One region of the Kitasatospora sp. NBC_01300 genome, then DNA from elsewhere that is predicted to be linked to it. Evidence: riboswitches for the same ligand, from Rfam matches in the RefSeq annotation. Region 1 holds a riboswitch; each other region holds the start of a gene.
What was found. Region 1 has a riboswitch for thiamine pyrophosphate ahead of OG556_RS18225 (cytosine permease). Riboswitches for the same ligand answer to the same signal wherever they lie in the genome.

Region 1 (4,427 bases):
GGTCCTTGGCGCTGACGATGCCGCTGGTGACGGTGGACTCCAGGCCGTACGGCGCACCGATCGCGACGGTGGCGTCACCGACGTTGACCTTGTCGGAGTCGGCCAGCGGAAGCGGGGCCAGCTTGCTCTTCGGCGGGTTGTCGATCTTGACCACGGCGACGTCGTAGCCCTCGGCGTGGCCCAGCACGGACGCGTTGTAGGACGTGCCGTCGGCGAACTTGACGGTCAGTTTGCCGCCGTTGAGGGTCGGCGCGACCACGTGGTTGTTGGTGAGGATGTGGCCCTCGGTGTCGAAGACGAAGCCGGTGCCGGTGCCCGACTCGCCGTTGCCCTGCGCCTTGATGGTGACGACGCTGGGCAGCGCCTTCTGCGCGATGCCGGCGATCGAGCCGGGGGCGGGCTCGTTCTTCTGGGTGTTGCTGGCCTGGACGGTGGTGCTGCGGTGGTCGTCGGCGCTGTTGGTGCTGTCGTTGCGGTCCGCGACGGTCACGCCGAGCGCACCGCCGGCCACGCCGGCGACCAGGGCGACGGCGGCGATCAGGGCGACCAGGCCGCCGCGCTTCTTGCGCGGGCCGCCGGGGCCGCCGGGGTAGTCGGCCGGGTAGCCGAGCGGTCCGGCCGGGCCGCCCGGGTAGCCCGCGCCGCCGCCGGCGTCGTGGGCGGCACCCCAGCCGCCGAGCGGCTGGCCGGCGCCGAACGGGTGGTGGCCGGGCGCGGGGTGCGCGGCGGGCGCGCCGGGGGCGGCCGGGGTGCCGTACGGGTCGTGCGGGCCGGCGGCGGGGACGCCGTGGGCCGGGGTGGCGTACGGGTTGGCACCCGGCGGCAGGGCCGGGCTCTCGGCGACGGGTGCGACGGGTGCCGCCGGCGCGGCCGGGACCGGCGGTGCCGGCGGCAGGACCGGCGGCGGCGCGTCGATGTAGCCGGTGGCGGCGTCGACCGGGGCGGCCGGCGCGTCGGCGACCGGCACGGCCGGGGCCTGCGCGGGCGCCTCCGGCGCGGGGACCTTGGTGAAGGCCACCGTGGGCTGGTACCCGCCCTCGGCCGGAACACCGTCGGCCGCCACGCCCTCCGTCGGCGCGGCCTCAGCCGGTGCTGCCTCGGCGGCCGGAGCGGCCCCGGGCTCGGGGACCCGGCCGAAGGCCAGTGTCGGCTGGTGCCCGCCCGAGGCGTGGCCGTCGGAAGCGGGAACAGCCGCCGCCTGGCCGCCCGAGGGCTGCTCCCCCTGCGGCCCGGTGGGCCCAACCTCGCGCTCGGTGCTCACGAACGACCTCCATAGCTGACAGAACCAAGGACCATAGTTTTTCGTACTGCCGATTCGTTTGCCGTAAGGACCCCTCTGAATAACTCATAAGAATCCTTAGCCGCCGCCGACAGCCGGGCCGCCGACCAGGCTGTCCTGCGCCGACGACCGGGCCCACGACCGAGCCGACGGGCAACACGACCGAGCCGACGGGCAAGTCGACGGCCGAACCGGCGACCGGCCGACGACCGGAGGCTCCCCCACCTCCGCCGGGCGTCCCGCGATGCGGGCCGCACACCCCGTGGCCTTGGCGTTCACCCCCGGGCCGGTTAGCCTGTCGCTCACAACTGACACGCGGGAGCTTGGACCGTCCAGGCTGAGAGTGCGCTGGTCGACCGTACGCCACGGGATCGTGGGCGGACCGTCGAGGGGGCGCAGACCGCCGGAACCTGTCCGGGTAATGCCGGCGTAGGGAGTATCGGCCATGTCGCCTGCTTCGCCATCCTCTTCTTCGGGCGCGCCCGCGTCCAAGGGTTTCCCCGAACCGTCCCCGGCCGCTCACGGCGGTGACGGCGGTCACGCGGACCCCACCGGCACGGCGACCGCCGTCCTGGACCGCCCGGAGCGTGCCGAGGCGCCGCTCGTACTGGACACCGAGCCGCCGCGCACGCTGCGCTTCCGGGACCACTTCGCGCTCTGGATGAACCTGGGCGTCAGCCTGATCGGCTTCTCCACCGCCGCGACCGTGCTCGGCGCCAAGGGCAGCGAGCTGTCGCTGGCCGCCGCGGTGACCGCGATCGTGGCCGGCACCGTGGTCGGCACCGCGATGCTCGGCGTGGCCGCGCTGATCGGGGCCCGTACCGGCGCGCCCGCGATGGCGAACCTGCGCGGGCTGTTCGGCACCCGGCTGTCGTACGTCCCGACCGTGCTGAACATCGTCCAGTGCGTCGGCTGGGGCGTGTTCGAGCTGCTGACGATCGCGGCGGGCGCGCAGACCGTCGCCCACACCGACGGCTACCGCTGGCTGTTCGTGCTCCTGGCGGGCGCGCTGACCACCGCGCTGACCATCTGGCCGCTGGGCTCGATCGCGGTGCTGCGCCGCTTCGTGGCCGGTGCGGTCGCCGTCGCGATGGTGTACTTCACCGTCCAGCTGGGCCGCCAGGGGGTGCCCGACCCGGGCGCCGGCAACTGGCACGGCTTCCTGGGCGCCACCGACGCGATGATCGCGGTGTCGATCTCCTTCGTCCCGCTGGCCGCCGACTACACCCGGCACTCGCGCACCGCGCGCTCGGCGTTCTGGGGCAGCTTCTCCGGCTACACGATCGCCCAGGTCTGGTGCTACGTGCTCGGCCTGATGGCCCTGCTGCAGTCCGACGGCGACCCGAACAGGATCTTCGACTCCTTCCTCGGCGTCTGGGCCGGCTGGCTGTTCCTGCTGGTGCTGGTGCTGCGCGAGACGGACCAGTCCTTCGCCAACGTGTACTCGACCGCGATGTCGGTGCAGAACCTGCTGCCGAAGGTGGACCGCCGGGTGCTGACCGGCGGGATCGGCCTGCTGATCACCGTGCTGGCGCTGCAGATCGACAAGTTCACCGACACCTACACCAACTTCCTCGGCCTGATCGGCTCGGTCTTCGTGCCGCTGCTCGCGGTGCTGGCGGTGGACTACTTCTTCGGCGCCGGCCGGTACGGCTGGAACCTCTCCGCCGACGCGCCCTCGCGCCGCCTGATGCTGCTGCCGTGGGTGCTGGGCTTCGCGGTCTACCAGTTCATCGCGCCGACCGCGGTGGCCAGCTGGTGGACGGGCTTCTGGACCTCCGCCCAGGACGCCCTGCACTTCACCCCGCAGGAGTGGACGTCCGCCTCGCTGTTCGCCTTCCTGGTGCCCGCGCTGGTCACCTGGGCGCTCACCCCGCTGACCCGCAGGGCGGCGCTGAGCTGACCGACCGACACCGAAGACGGCCCCGCGGATTGGGGCCGTCTTCGCCTGCGCGTCACTTCCGCCGCCTATCGTGGGGCCCGTGACCAGCACAGACCCGTCCTCGACGGCGGCGCGCAGCACGCCGCCCGTCCAGGTGATCGCCCACCGCGGTTCCTCGCACGCCCTGCCCGAGCACACCCTGGCGGCGTACCGGCGCGCGCTCGACGAGGGCGCGGACGCGGTCGAGTGCGACGTCCGGCTGACCGCCGACGGCGAGCTGGTCTGCGTGCACGACCGCCGGATCGGCCGGGTCTCCAACGGCCAGGGCACCGTCTCGGCGATGACGCTGGCCGAGCTGGAGGCGTACGACTTCGGCGCCTGGAAGACCGGCCGCCCCAGCACCGACCCCGAGCTGCGCGGCGTGCTGCGGCTGGAGCGGCTGCTGGAGCTGGTGGTGGACTGCGGCCGCCCGGTGGACCTGGCGATCGAGACCAAGCACCCGGTGCGCTACCGCGGCCGGGTGGAGGCCGAACTGTTGCGGACGCTCGAACGCTTCAAGATCGGCGCGAACCGGGAGGGCGAGCGCCCCTCGGCCCGGATCATGAGCTTCTCCTCGGTGGGGCTGGACCGGGTGGCGGCCTCGGCGCCGGAGTACCGGCGGGTGTTCCTGTTCGAACGGGCCCTGCCGCTGGTCGGCCGGCTGCGCCCGGGCTCCCCGCTGCCCGGCGGGGCGCGGATCGCCGGACCGGGCATCGACCTGGTGCGGGCCCGCCCGCAGCTGGTGACGCGGCTGCGCGAGCTGGGGCACGAGGTGCACGTGTGGACCGTGGACGAACCGGCCGACGTGGAACTGTGCCTGGAGCTCGGGGTGTCCGCGATCATCACCAACCGGCCCGCCGAGGTCCTGGCGCAGCTCGGCCGGTGATCCGGCGTCGGACGGCGGGCCGCCCGCAAATCCACCCGCAAAGCCCGGACACAACCTGATCGTTCTGGTCGGCAGTCAAACCTTCCGGGCCCGTTATTGCCGGAATTCATGCGCCGGGGCGACGCACGGTGAGCACGGAATGACCTCAGGTCCACCCTCGGTCGCAATCGCTTGAAATGTCCTCGCGGGATCGTCCGGCGGTCGTTTCCGACGCATTACCAAGGGGCATCTCTCCCTCGGCATACGCTGAAGGAGGTCCGGGGGTGGCGTTGATGGTGGCGCGTGAAGTGCCGACTTCATCGACCATGGCAGTGCCGCACGGCCCGGCGAGTGTCGGGGTC
Region 2 (4,427 bases), 220 kb from region 1:
GCATGCCGAAGCGCTGCCACGGGAACAGCGAGACCCCCGGAGCAGCGCTTCGACAGAACGACGTCAGTCGGCGAGGGGCAGGTAGACCCGGTTGCCCTGGGCGGCGAACTCGGCGGACTTCTCCGCCATGCCCGCCAGGGCCTCGGCGTCGAACTCGGTCTCCACGGCGCTGGAACCGTCGCCGTGCTCGGCGCGGATCTTCTGACTGATCTTCATCGAGCAGAACTTCGGGCCGCACATGGAGCAGAAGTGGGCCGTCTTGGCGGGTTCGGCGGGGAGGGTCTCGTCGTGGAAGGCGCGGGCGGTCTCCGGGTCGAGGGCCAGGTTGAACTGGTCCTCCCAGCGGAACTCGAAGCGGGCGTCGGAGAGGGCGTCGTCCCAGTCCTGGGCGCCGGGGTGGCCCTTGGCGAGGTCGGCGGCGTGGGCGGCGATCTTGTAGGTGATCACGCCGGTCTTGACGTCGTCGCGGTTGGGCAGGCCCAGGTGCTCCTTGGGCGTGACGTAGCAGAGCATCGCGGTGCCCCACCAGGCGATCATCGCGGCGCCGATGCCCGAGGTGATGTGGTCGTAGCCTGGGGCGACGTCGGTGGTGAGCGGGCCGAGGGTGTAGAACGGCGCCTCGTCGCAGATCTCCTTCTGGAGATCCATGTTCTCCTTGATCTTGTGCATCGGGACGTGGCCCGGGCCCTCGATCATCACCTGGACGTCGCGCTCGCGGGCGATCCGGCCGAGTTCGCCAAGGGTCTGCAGTTCGGCGAACTGCGCCTCGTCGTTGGCGTCCGCGATGGAGCCGGGGCGCAGGCCGTCGCCGAGCGAGAAGGTGACGTCGTAGCGCGCGAGGATGTCGCAGAGCTCCTCGAAGTTGCTGTAGAGGAAGTTCTCCTGGTGGTGCGCCAGGCACCAGGCGGCCATGATCGAGCCGCCGCGCGAGACGATGCCGGTCTTGCGGCGGGCGGTCAGCGGGACGTACCGGAGCAGGACGCCGGCGTGGACGGTCATGTAGTCGACGCCCTGCTCGCACTGCTCGATGACGGTGTCCCGGTACACCTCCCAGCTCAGGTCCTCGGCCTTGCCGTCGACCTTCTCCAGGGCCTGGTAGAGCGGCACGGTGCCGATCGGCACGGGGGAGTTGCGCAGGATCCACTCGCGGGTGGTGTGGATGTTGCGGCCGGTGGAGAGGTCCATGACGGTGTCGGCGCCCCAACGGGTGGCCCAGGTCATCTTCTCCACCTCCTCCTCGATCGAGGAGGTGACGGCGGAGTTGCCGATGTTGGCGTTGATCTTCACCAGGAAGTTGGTGCCGATGATCGCCGGCTCCACCTCGGGGTGGTTCACGTTGACCGGGATGACGGCCCGGCCGCGGGCCACCTCGGCCCGCACGTACTCGGGGGCGAGGCCCTCGCGCAGCGCCACGAACTCCATCTCGGGGGTGACCACGCCCCGCTTGGCGTAGGCGAGTTGGGTGACGGCGGCACCGCCGCGGCCGCGCAGCGGGCGGCGCGGGCGGCCCGGGAAGACGGCGTCCAGGTTGCGCAGGTTTCCGCCGCGCGGCGAGGTGTGCTTGATCCCGTCGTCCTCGGGGCGCGCCTCGCGGCCGTCGTACTCCTCGACGTCGCCGCGCTGGCGGATCCAGGCGTCGCGCAGGGCGGGCAGGCCGCGCCGCACGTCGGGTTCGTAGGCCTGGTCGGTGTACGGGCCGGAGGTGTCGTACAGCGGGACGGTCCTGCCGTTGGTGAGCTGCACCTCGCGGTACGGGACCCGCAGGTCGGGCCGGGACCCTTCGCGGTAGGCCTTGCGCCAGGCCGGGGTGGGGTAGCCGGTGCCCGCGCTGGTGACGGTGGCGGTGGCGGTATCGCCGACCTCAGTGCCGCTGTTCCCGGTGCTGCGGGCAGGCTGCGGCTGTGCTTCGAACGTGGTCATCTGACCTCATACTCCCTACGCCGGCATTACCCGGTCAGGTTCCTGCGGTCGACGCAGCCGTCGGTCCGTCCGTCGACGTCCCGGTCAGCGCCCTCTCAGCCCGGTGCTCCGAGCTCCCGCGTCGGCAGGCGGTGTTGCCTGCACATGACGCCCAACACCGTAGCGAGCCGATCGCCGCAGGTCCAGCACGCCCCACCAGGCCGGACGCCGCGCCAGGAACGCCGAAGGCCCGGCCCCCCGTCCTTGGGTTCTAGGAGTCGTTGCAACACCCCAGTTCAGGGGATGCATTGGACTTCGAGATCCGCAAGGACCGGACGGCTCAGGGGCCCGTGAAGCTGAGCCGGGAGCGAGCGGCATACTCCCGGCTCATGCAGCAGGGCTACAGCAACACCGAGGCGTGCAGGATCGTCGGGATCACCCCCCGGACAGGCCGTCGGTGGCGCAACGGCCGCAGCGCCGACCGACGGCAGAAGGCGGCACCACCGATTCACGCGGTGGTGCCGCCTTCCGGTCCCTCCCGTTACCTGTGCGAGGACGAGCGCATCCACATCGCCGACAGGCTTCGAGAGCGGGCGGCGGTCCGTACCATCGCCGCCGAGCTGGGCCGCAGCCCCTCCACGGTCAGCCGCGAGATCAAGCGCAACCGGCACCCCGAGAGCGGCGCCTACCGCCCACACGCGGCCCAGGCCCGGGCCGACGCCCGCCGGCCACGTCCCAAACCCCGCAAGATCGGCCGGATACCCGGGCTGCGGGACTTCATCCAGCACCACCTCGACAGGAAATGGAGCCCGGAGCAGATCTGTCACGCTCTACGGGCACAGTTTCCCGAGCGGCCGGAGATGCACGTGGTCCACGAAACCGTCTACCAGGCCCTCTACGTCCAAGGCCGCGGCGAACTGCGCCGCGAACTGGCCGGTGCCCTGCGCAGTGGCCGGGCCCGCCGCAGACCCCAGCGGCAGGCCAACTGCCGCCAGCCCCGCTTCACCGACCCCATGGTCATGATCAGCGAGCGGCCGGCCGAAGCCGAGGACCGGGCCGTCCCCGGCCACTGGGAAGGCGACCTGATCCTCGGCAAGGACGGCAAGTCCGCCATAGGAACCCTGGTCGAACGCGCCACCCGCTACGTCATGCTCCTACACCTGCCGAACGGCCGCACCGCCGACCAGGTCCGCGACACCCTCGTGGAAACCGTCCAGACCCTGCCCGCCCACCTGGTGCGCTCGCTCACGTGGGACCAGGGCTCCGAGATGGCCGCCCACAAGAGCTTCACCATCGCCACCGACGTCCCGGTCTACTTCTGCGACCCCGCGAGCCCCTGGCAGCGCGGCTCGAACGAGAACACCAACGGCCTGCTGCGGCAGTACTTCCCCAAGGGCACAGACCTGTCCGTCCACGCTCCCGAACATCTGGCCTTCGTCGCCGCCGAACTCAACGGCCGCCCACGCAAAACGCTCGGCTGGGAAACCCCAGCCGAGCGCCTGCATAAACTGATCGCGGCTTGATCAACTCACCACGTGTTGCAACGACCCCTGGAAACCGCCGTCCAGGGGGCCGGGCCTCGGGCAGCGGCTCAGCCCTTGGCGGCCTTCTTCACCAGGACCACCACGGCGGCGGCGATGCCGGCGACGACCAGCACCTTGATCATGATGCTCAGCAGGGCGCCGACGACACCGAAGACGAATCCCAGGATGTTCCAGAGCAGCACCAGGACCAGCACCGGGATGACGATGTTCCGCACCCAGGAGGGCAGCGACTTCCAGAGCTCAGCCATGACCGTTCCTTCTCTCCCCGTGGGGTCGGCTGCCGTCCGGTGCCGCATCCCGCTTGCTTTCGGTACTTCGATCGTACGGGGACACGAGTGCCGGAACGAGGCCCGTCGGCCCGGAGAGAACCCCTAGATCACCCCGACCCGGGGCCCCGGGGAGACCCGGGTGCGGGACTCGGGGACGACCCCCGGGAAGGGCCCCGCACCCCCTGCGACCAGCGGTCAGACCGGCCAGCGCTCGCCGCGCCAGGCGGCGTCCCAGAACATCCACTCGTAGCGCGAGGTGGTCGTGAAGTGCTCGACGACCCGGCGCCGTTCGGCCGGGGAGATCTCCTCGCCGAGGCGGTCGGTGAGCGCCAGCACCCGGCGGACGACGGACTGGAACGCCTCGTCGCCGTAGGTGGCGATCCACTTGGCGTACAGCGGGTCGGGGGAGCCCTGGGCGAGCAGCGCCTCGCCGACCCGGGCGTAGATCCAGTAGCAGGGCAGCACCGCGCCGACGGCCTCGGCGAAGGAGCCGCCGTAAACGGTCGCCAGCAGGTAGCTGGTGTAGGCCCGGGTGGTGGGCAGCACCGGTTCGGCGGCGGCCTCCTCGGCGCTGCCGCCGAAGGCGGTCAGGAACTCGGCGTGCATGCCCTGTTCCGCCGCCAGTGCGCCGACGGCGTCGTCGGCGAAGGCCCGCACGTCCTCCTCGCCGGGCGCCTTGGCGGCGCAGACGGCGAGCGCGCGGGCGTAGTCGCGC
Region 3 (4,427 bases), 2.1 Mb from region 1:
CACTGCTCCGAGATGTCGGGCAGGTACATCCACTCGGAAACCAGGGATTCAATCTTGCTTTCAATCTCACTCACGCCACCAGACTGCCACCTCCACAGCCCCCCGCGCACCAGCCGCTACCCCGCGACCGCCGACTTCAGCGGCACCGAGGGGTCCGCCGCGCGGGCCCGGTCCAGCGCGGTGCCGCGCTCGATCAGCCGGCGGCCCTGGGTCAGGTCGCGCGGCCGGTCGACGGCCAGCAGCGCGCTCGGCACCCCGTCGCGCAGCCAGAGCGCCGTCCAGGAGGCGTCCTGAGGACCGCCGCGCCACAGCAGTTCGTCGCCCTCGGCGTGCCGCCCGGCGTACTGGACCATCCGCCCGAACTGCTCCGACCAGAAGTACGGCACCGGGTCGTACGGCGGCGCGTCCGCGCCGAGGACGGCGGCCGCCACGGCCTCGCCGGACTGCAACGCGTGGTCCCAGTGCTGGACGGCCAGCCGGGCACCGGAGCGGGCGGACGGGTAGCTGACGCAGTCCCCGGCCGCGAAGACGCCGGGCAGGCCGGTGCGCAGCCGCCCGTCCACCAGGACGGCGCCGGTGCCGTCCAGCTCGACGCCGGAGCCGGCCAGCCAGCCCGTCGCGGGCCGGGCGCCGACGCCGACCACGACCTCGTCGGCGGGCAGGTGCGAGCCGTCCGCGAGCAGCACCGCGCCCTCCTCGACGGCGGCCACGCCGACCCCGCAGCGCAGGTCGACGCCGGCCTCGGCGTACCAGGCGGCCATCGCCGAACCGACCTCGGCCGGCAGCGCGCCGGGGACGGGCGCCGGGCCCGCCTCGACGACCGTCACCTCGCAGCCGGCCGCGCGGGCGGCGGTGGACACCTCGGCGCCGATCCAGCCCGCGCCGACCAGCACCAGCCGCAGGCCGGGCCGCAGCAGGGCGCGCAGCGCCAGCGCGTCGTCCAGGGTGTGCAGCAGGTGCGCGCGCTCGGCGCCGGGCAGGGCGCGCGGGGTGGCGCCGGTGGCGATCACCAGGGCGTCGTACGGGAGGTCACCGGCGTCGGTGTGCAGCACGCCGGGGGCGAGGCCGGTGGCGCGGCGGCCGGTGAACAGTTCGATGCCCAGCTGCGGGTAGTCGATGTCCAGGGTGGTGGCGTCGGCCTCGCCGAGCAGCACGTCCTTGGAGAGCGGCGGCCGGTCGTACGGCGCGTGCGGCTCCTCCCCGACCAGCGTGATCCGCCCCCGCCAGCCGCCCTGCCGCAGCTTCAGGGCGCACTGCGCCCCGGCCAGCCCGGCCCCGACGACGACCACCTGATCCGTTGCGTTCAGCTCTGCCACGCCCGTCACTGTACTCAGCGCCCTGCCGGGGCCATCGGCCCGTCCACCCCGCGTACGGGCCTTCGGCCGGGCCCGCCCCCGGCGTTATGGTGGGGGCACCATCACGGGAGCCCGGCGTACCGGGCTGAGAGGCGGGCTGGCACGGCCCGCGACCGTCCGAACCTGATCCGGGTCATTCCGGCGAAGGGAGAAGAGCAGCCTTGTCACGCTTGCCCGAGGAAACCCACGCCGACGTGCTGGTGATCGGCGGGGGCATCATCGGCCTCGCCGTCGCCTGGCGCGCCGCCCAGCGCGGGCTGAGGAACATCGTCGTGGTCGACCCCTCCCCCGGCGGCGGGGCGGCCGGGGTCGCGGCCGGGATGCTCGCCCCGGTCACCGAGCTGCAGTACGGCGAGGAGCCGCTGCTGCGCCTCGGCATGGCCTCCAACCAGCGGTACGGGGACTTCGCCGCCGCGCTCACCGAGGCGAGCGGCGGCCTGGACACCGGGTACCGCCGGTGCGGCACGATCGCCGTCGCGCTGGACTCCGACGACCGCGAGGAACTGCGCGAGCTGCACGCCTTCCACCAGCGGCTCGGCCTGGACTCGGCCTGGCTGACCGGCCGGGAGGCCCGCAGGCTGGAGCCGATGCTCGCCCCCGGCGTGCGCGGCGGCCTGCACGTCGCGGACGACCACCAGGTGGACCCCCGCCGGCTGCTGACCGCCCTGGTGGCCGCCTGCGGGCTCGCCGGGGTCGTGGTCCACCGGGCCGAGGCCGTCGGGCTGCTGGTCGAGGGCGGCCGCGCGGCCGGCGCCCGGCTCGGCACCGGCGAGACCCGGAGGGCCGACCAGGTGGTGCTCGCGGCCGGCCCGCACAGCCACCGGCTGCCCGGGCTGCCGGAGGGCGTGCTGCCGGCCGTCCGCCCGGTGAAGGGGCAGATCCTGCGGCTGCGGATCCCCGAGGCGTACCGGCCGTTCCTGTCCCGCAACGTCCGCGCGGTGGTGCGCGGACAGCACCTGTACCTGGTGCCCCGGGAGAACGGCGAGCTGGTGATCGGCGCGACCACCGAGGAACAGGGCTACGACACCACCGTCACCGCCGGCGGGGTGTACGAACTGCTGCGCGACGCCCACGAGTTGGTGCCGGGCATCACCGAACTCCCGCTGCTGGAGACCTCCGCCGGGCTGCGGCCCGGCTCGCCGGACAACGCCCCGCTGCTGGGCCCGACCGCGCTGCCCGGGCTGGTCGCCGCCACCGGCCACTACCGCAACGGCGTGCTGCTCACCCCGGTGACCGCCGACCTGCTCGCCGAGTACCTGGCGACCGGCGAACTCCCTGAGCTTGCACAGCCGTTCACACCCACCCGGTTCTCCCCCGACCGCTCCACCGCGAAGGCCTCCGCATGACCGAGATCGCACCACCCCAGACCACACCGGCCCAGACCGCGCCGACCCGGACCGCGCCGACCGAGATCGGGCTGACCGTCAACGGCGAGCCCCGCCGGGTGTCCGCCACGACCACCCTCGCGGAGGTGGTGGCCACCCTCAGCGCCGCCCACAGCGGCGTCGCCGCCGCCCTCAACGAGGCCGTGGTGCCCCGCAGTTCGTGGCCGGCCACGGAACTGTCGGCGGGCGACCGGATCGAGATCCTCACCGCCGTCCAGGGAGGCTGACATGGCTGACGACCTGCTGACCATCGCCGGGGAGTCCTTCGGCTCCCGGCTGATCATGGGCACCGGCGGCGCGCCCAGCCTGGAGATCCTGGAACGGGCGCTGCTGGCCTCCGGCACCGAGCTGACCACCGTGGCGATGCGCCGGGTCGACGCCGGCACCCAGGGCTCCGTCCTGGACGTGCTGACCCGCAACGGCATCCGGGTGCTGCCCAACACGGCGGGCTGCTTCACCGCCGGGGAGGCCGTGCTGACCGCCCGGCTGGCCCGCGAGGCGCTCGGCACCGACTGGGTGAAGCTGGAGGTGATCGCCGACGAGCGGACCCTCCTGCCGGACCCGATCGAGCTGCTGGACGCCGCCGAGACCCTGGTCGACGACGGCTTCACGGTGCTGCCGTACACCAACGACGACCCGGTGCTGGCCCGCAAGCTGGAGGACGTCGGCTGCGCGGCGATCATGCCGCTGGGCTCGCCGATCGGCTCCGGCCTGGGCATCCGCAACCCGCACAACTTCCAGCTGATCGTGGAGGGCGCGGGCGTCCCGGTGATCCTGGACGCGGGCGCCGGCACCGCCTCGGACGTCGCGCTGGCGATGGAGCTGGGCTGCGCGGCGGTGATGCTCGCCTCCGCGGTGACCAGGGCGCAGGACCCGGTGCTGATGGCCGAGGCGATGCGGCACGCCGCCGAGGCGGGCCGGTTCGCCCACCGGGCCGGCCGCATCCCGCGCCGGTTCCACGCCGAGGCCTCCTCGGCGATGGCCGGCCGGGCGGAGCTGGACACCCGCGAGCACCCGGCGTTCTGACGCTCCGGCGCCCGGCACCCGCCCGCGTGTGCCGTGTCACAAACCGGGCACAGCCGGGCCCGGAGGCGATGTCCTCCGGGTCCGGCCGACAGCCGGAGGCCTAGACTCTTCGGGTGGACATGGCACTGCACGACCCCTTGATCGGTACCCTGCTCGACGGCCGGTACCGGGTCGAGCAGCGCATCGCGACCGGCGGGATGTCCACCGTCTACAGAGGCACCGACACCCGGCTGGACCGGGTCGTCGCCCTCAAGGTGATGCACCCCGCGCTGGCCGGGGACGACGGCTTCACCACCCGGTTCATCCGCGAGGCCAAGGCCGTCGCCCGGCTCTCCCACCCGAACGTGGTGAACGTCTTCGACCAGGGCGCGGACGGCGCGAACGTCTTCCTCGCCATGGAGTACGTGCCCGGCCGCACCCTGCGGGACCTGCTGCGCGACCGCGGCGCGCTGTCCGTGCGGGCCGCGCTGGACGTGCTGGAGCCGGTGCTGGCCGCCCTCGGCGCCGCCCACCGGGCCGGGCTGGTGCACCGGGACGTCAAGCCGGAGAACGTGCTGATCACCGAGGACGGGCTGGTCAAGGTCGCCGACTTCGGCCTGGTCCGGGTCCTCGGCACCGCCGACGGCGCACCCACCTCGACCAGCACCGCGACCGGCGGCAC

Region 2: linked by a shared signal. The riboswitch ahead of thiC (phosphomethylpyrimidine synthase ThiC) and the one ahead of OG556_RS18225 (cytosine permease) in region 1 are both predicted to bind thiamine pyrophosphate.
Region 3: linked by a shared signal. The riboswitch ahead of thiO (glycine oxidase ThiO) and the one ahead of OG556_RS18225 (cytosine permease) in region 1 are both predicted to bind thiamine pyrophosphate.

The regions. Positions count from the first base shown of each region.
Region 1 is NZ_CP108408.1:4,085,450-4,089,876, reverse strand. Features, by position in the region: gene OG556_RS18230 (S1C family serine protease) at 1-1,261, opposite strand, end outside; TPP riboswitch at 1,585-1,732, shown strand; gene OG556_RS18225 (cytosine permease) at 1,725-3,182, shown strand; gene OG556_RS18220 (glycerophosphodiester phosphodiesterase) at 3,262-4,086, shown strand; gene OG556_RS18215 (ATP-binding protein) at 4,392-4,427, shown strand, end outside.
Region 2 is NZ_CP108408.1:3,866,892-3,871,318, forward strand. Features, by position in the region: gene thiC (phosphomethylpyrimidine synthase ThiC) at 64-1,920, opposite strand; TPP riboswitch at 1,916-2,050, opposite strand; gene OG556_RS17270 (IS30 family transposase) at 2,289-3,422, shown strand; gene OG556_RS17275 (DUF5326 family protein) at 3,491-3,691, opposite strand; gene tenA (thiaminase II) at 3,908-4,427, opposite strand, start outside.
Region 3 is NZ_CP108408.1:2,030,540-2,034,966, forward strand. Features, by position in the region: gene OG556_RS09060 (Rv2175c family DNA-binding protein) at 1-74, opposite strand, end outside; gene OG556_RS09065 (NAD(P)/FAD-dependent oxidoreductase) at 117-1,325, opposite strand; TPP riboswitch at 1,410-1,522, shown strand; gene thiO (glycine oxidase ThiO) at 1,526-2,701, shown strand; gene thiS (sulfur carrier protein ThiS) at 2,698-2,967, shown strand; gene OG556_RS09080 (thiazole synthase) at 2,969-3,766, shown strand; gene pknB (Stk1 family PASTA domain-containing Ser/Thr kinase) at 3,886-4,427, shown strand, end outside.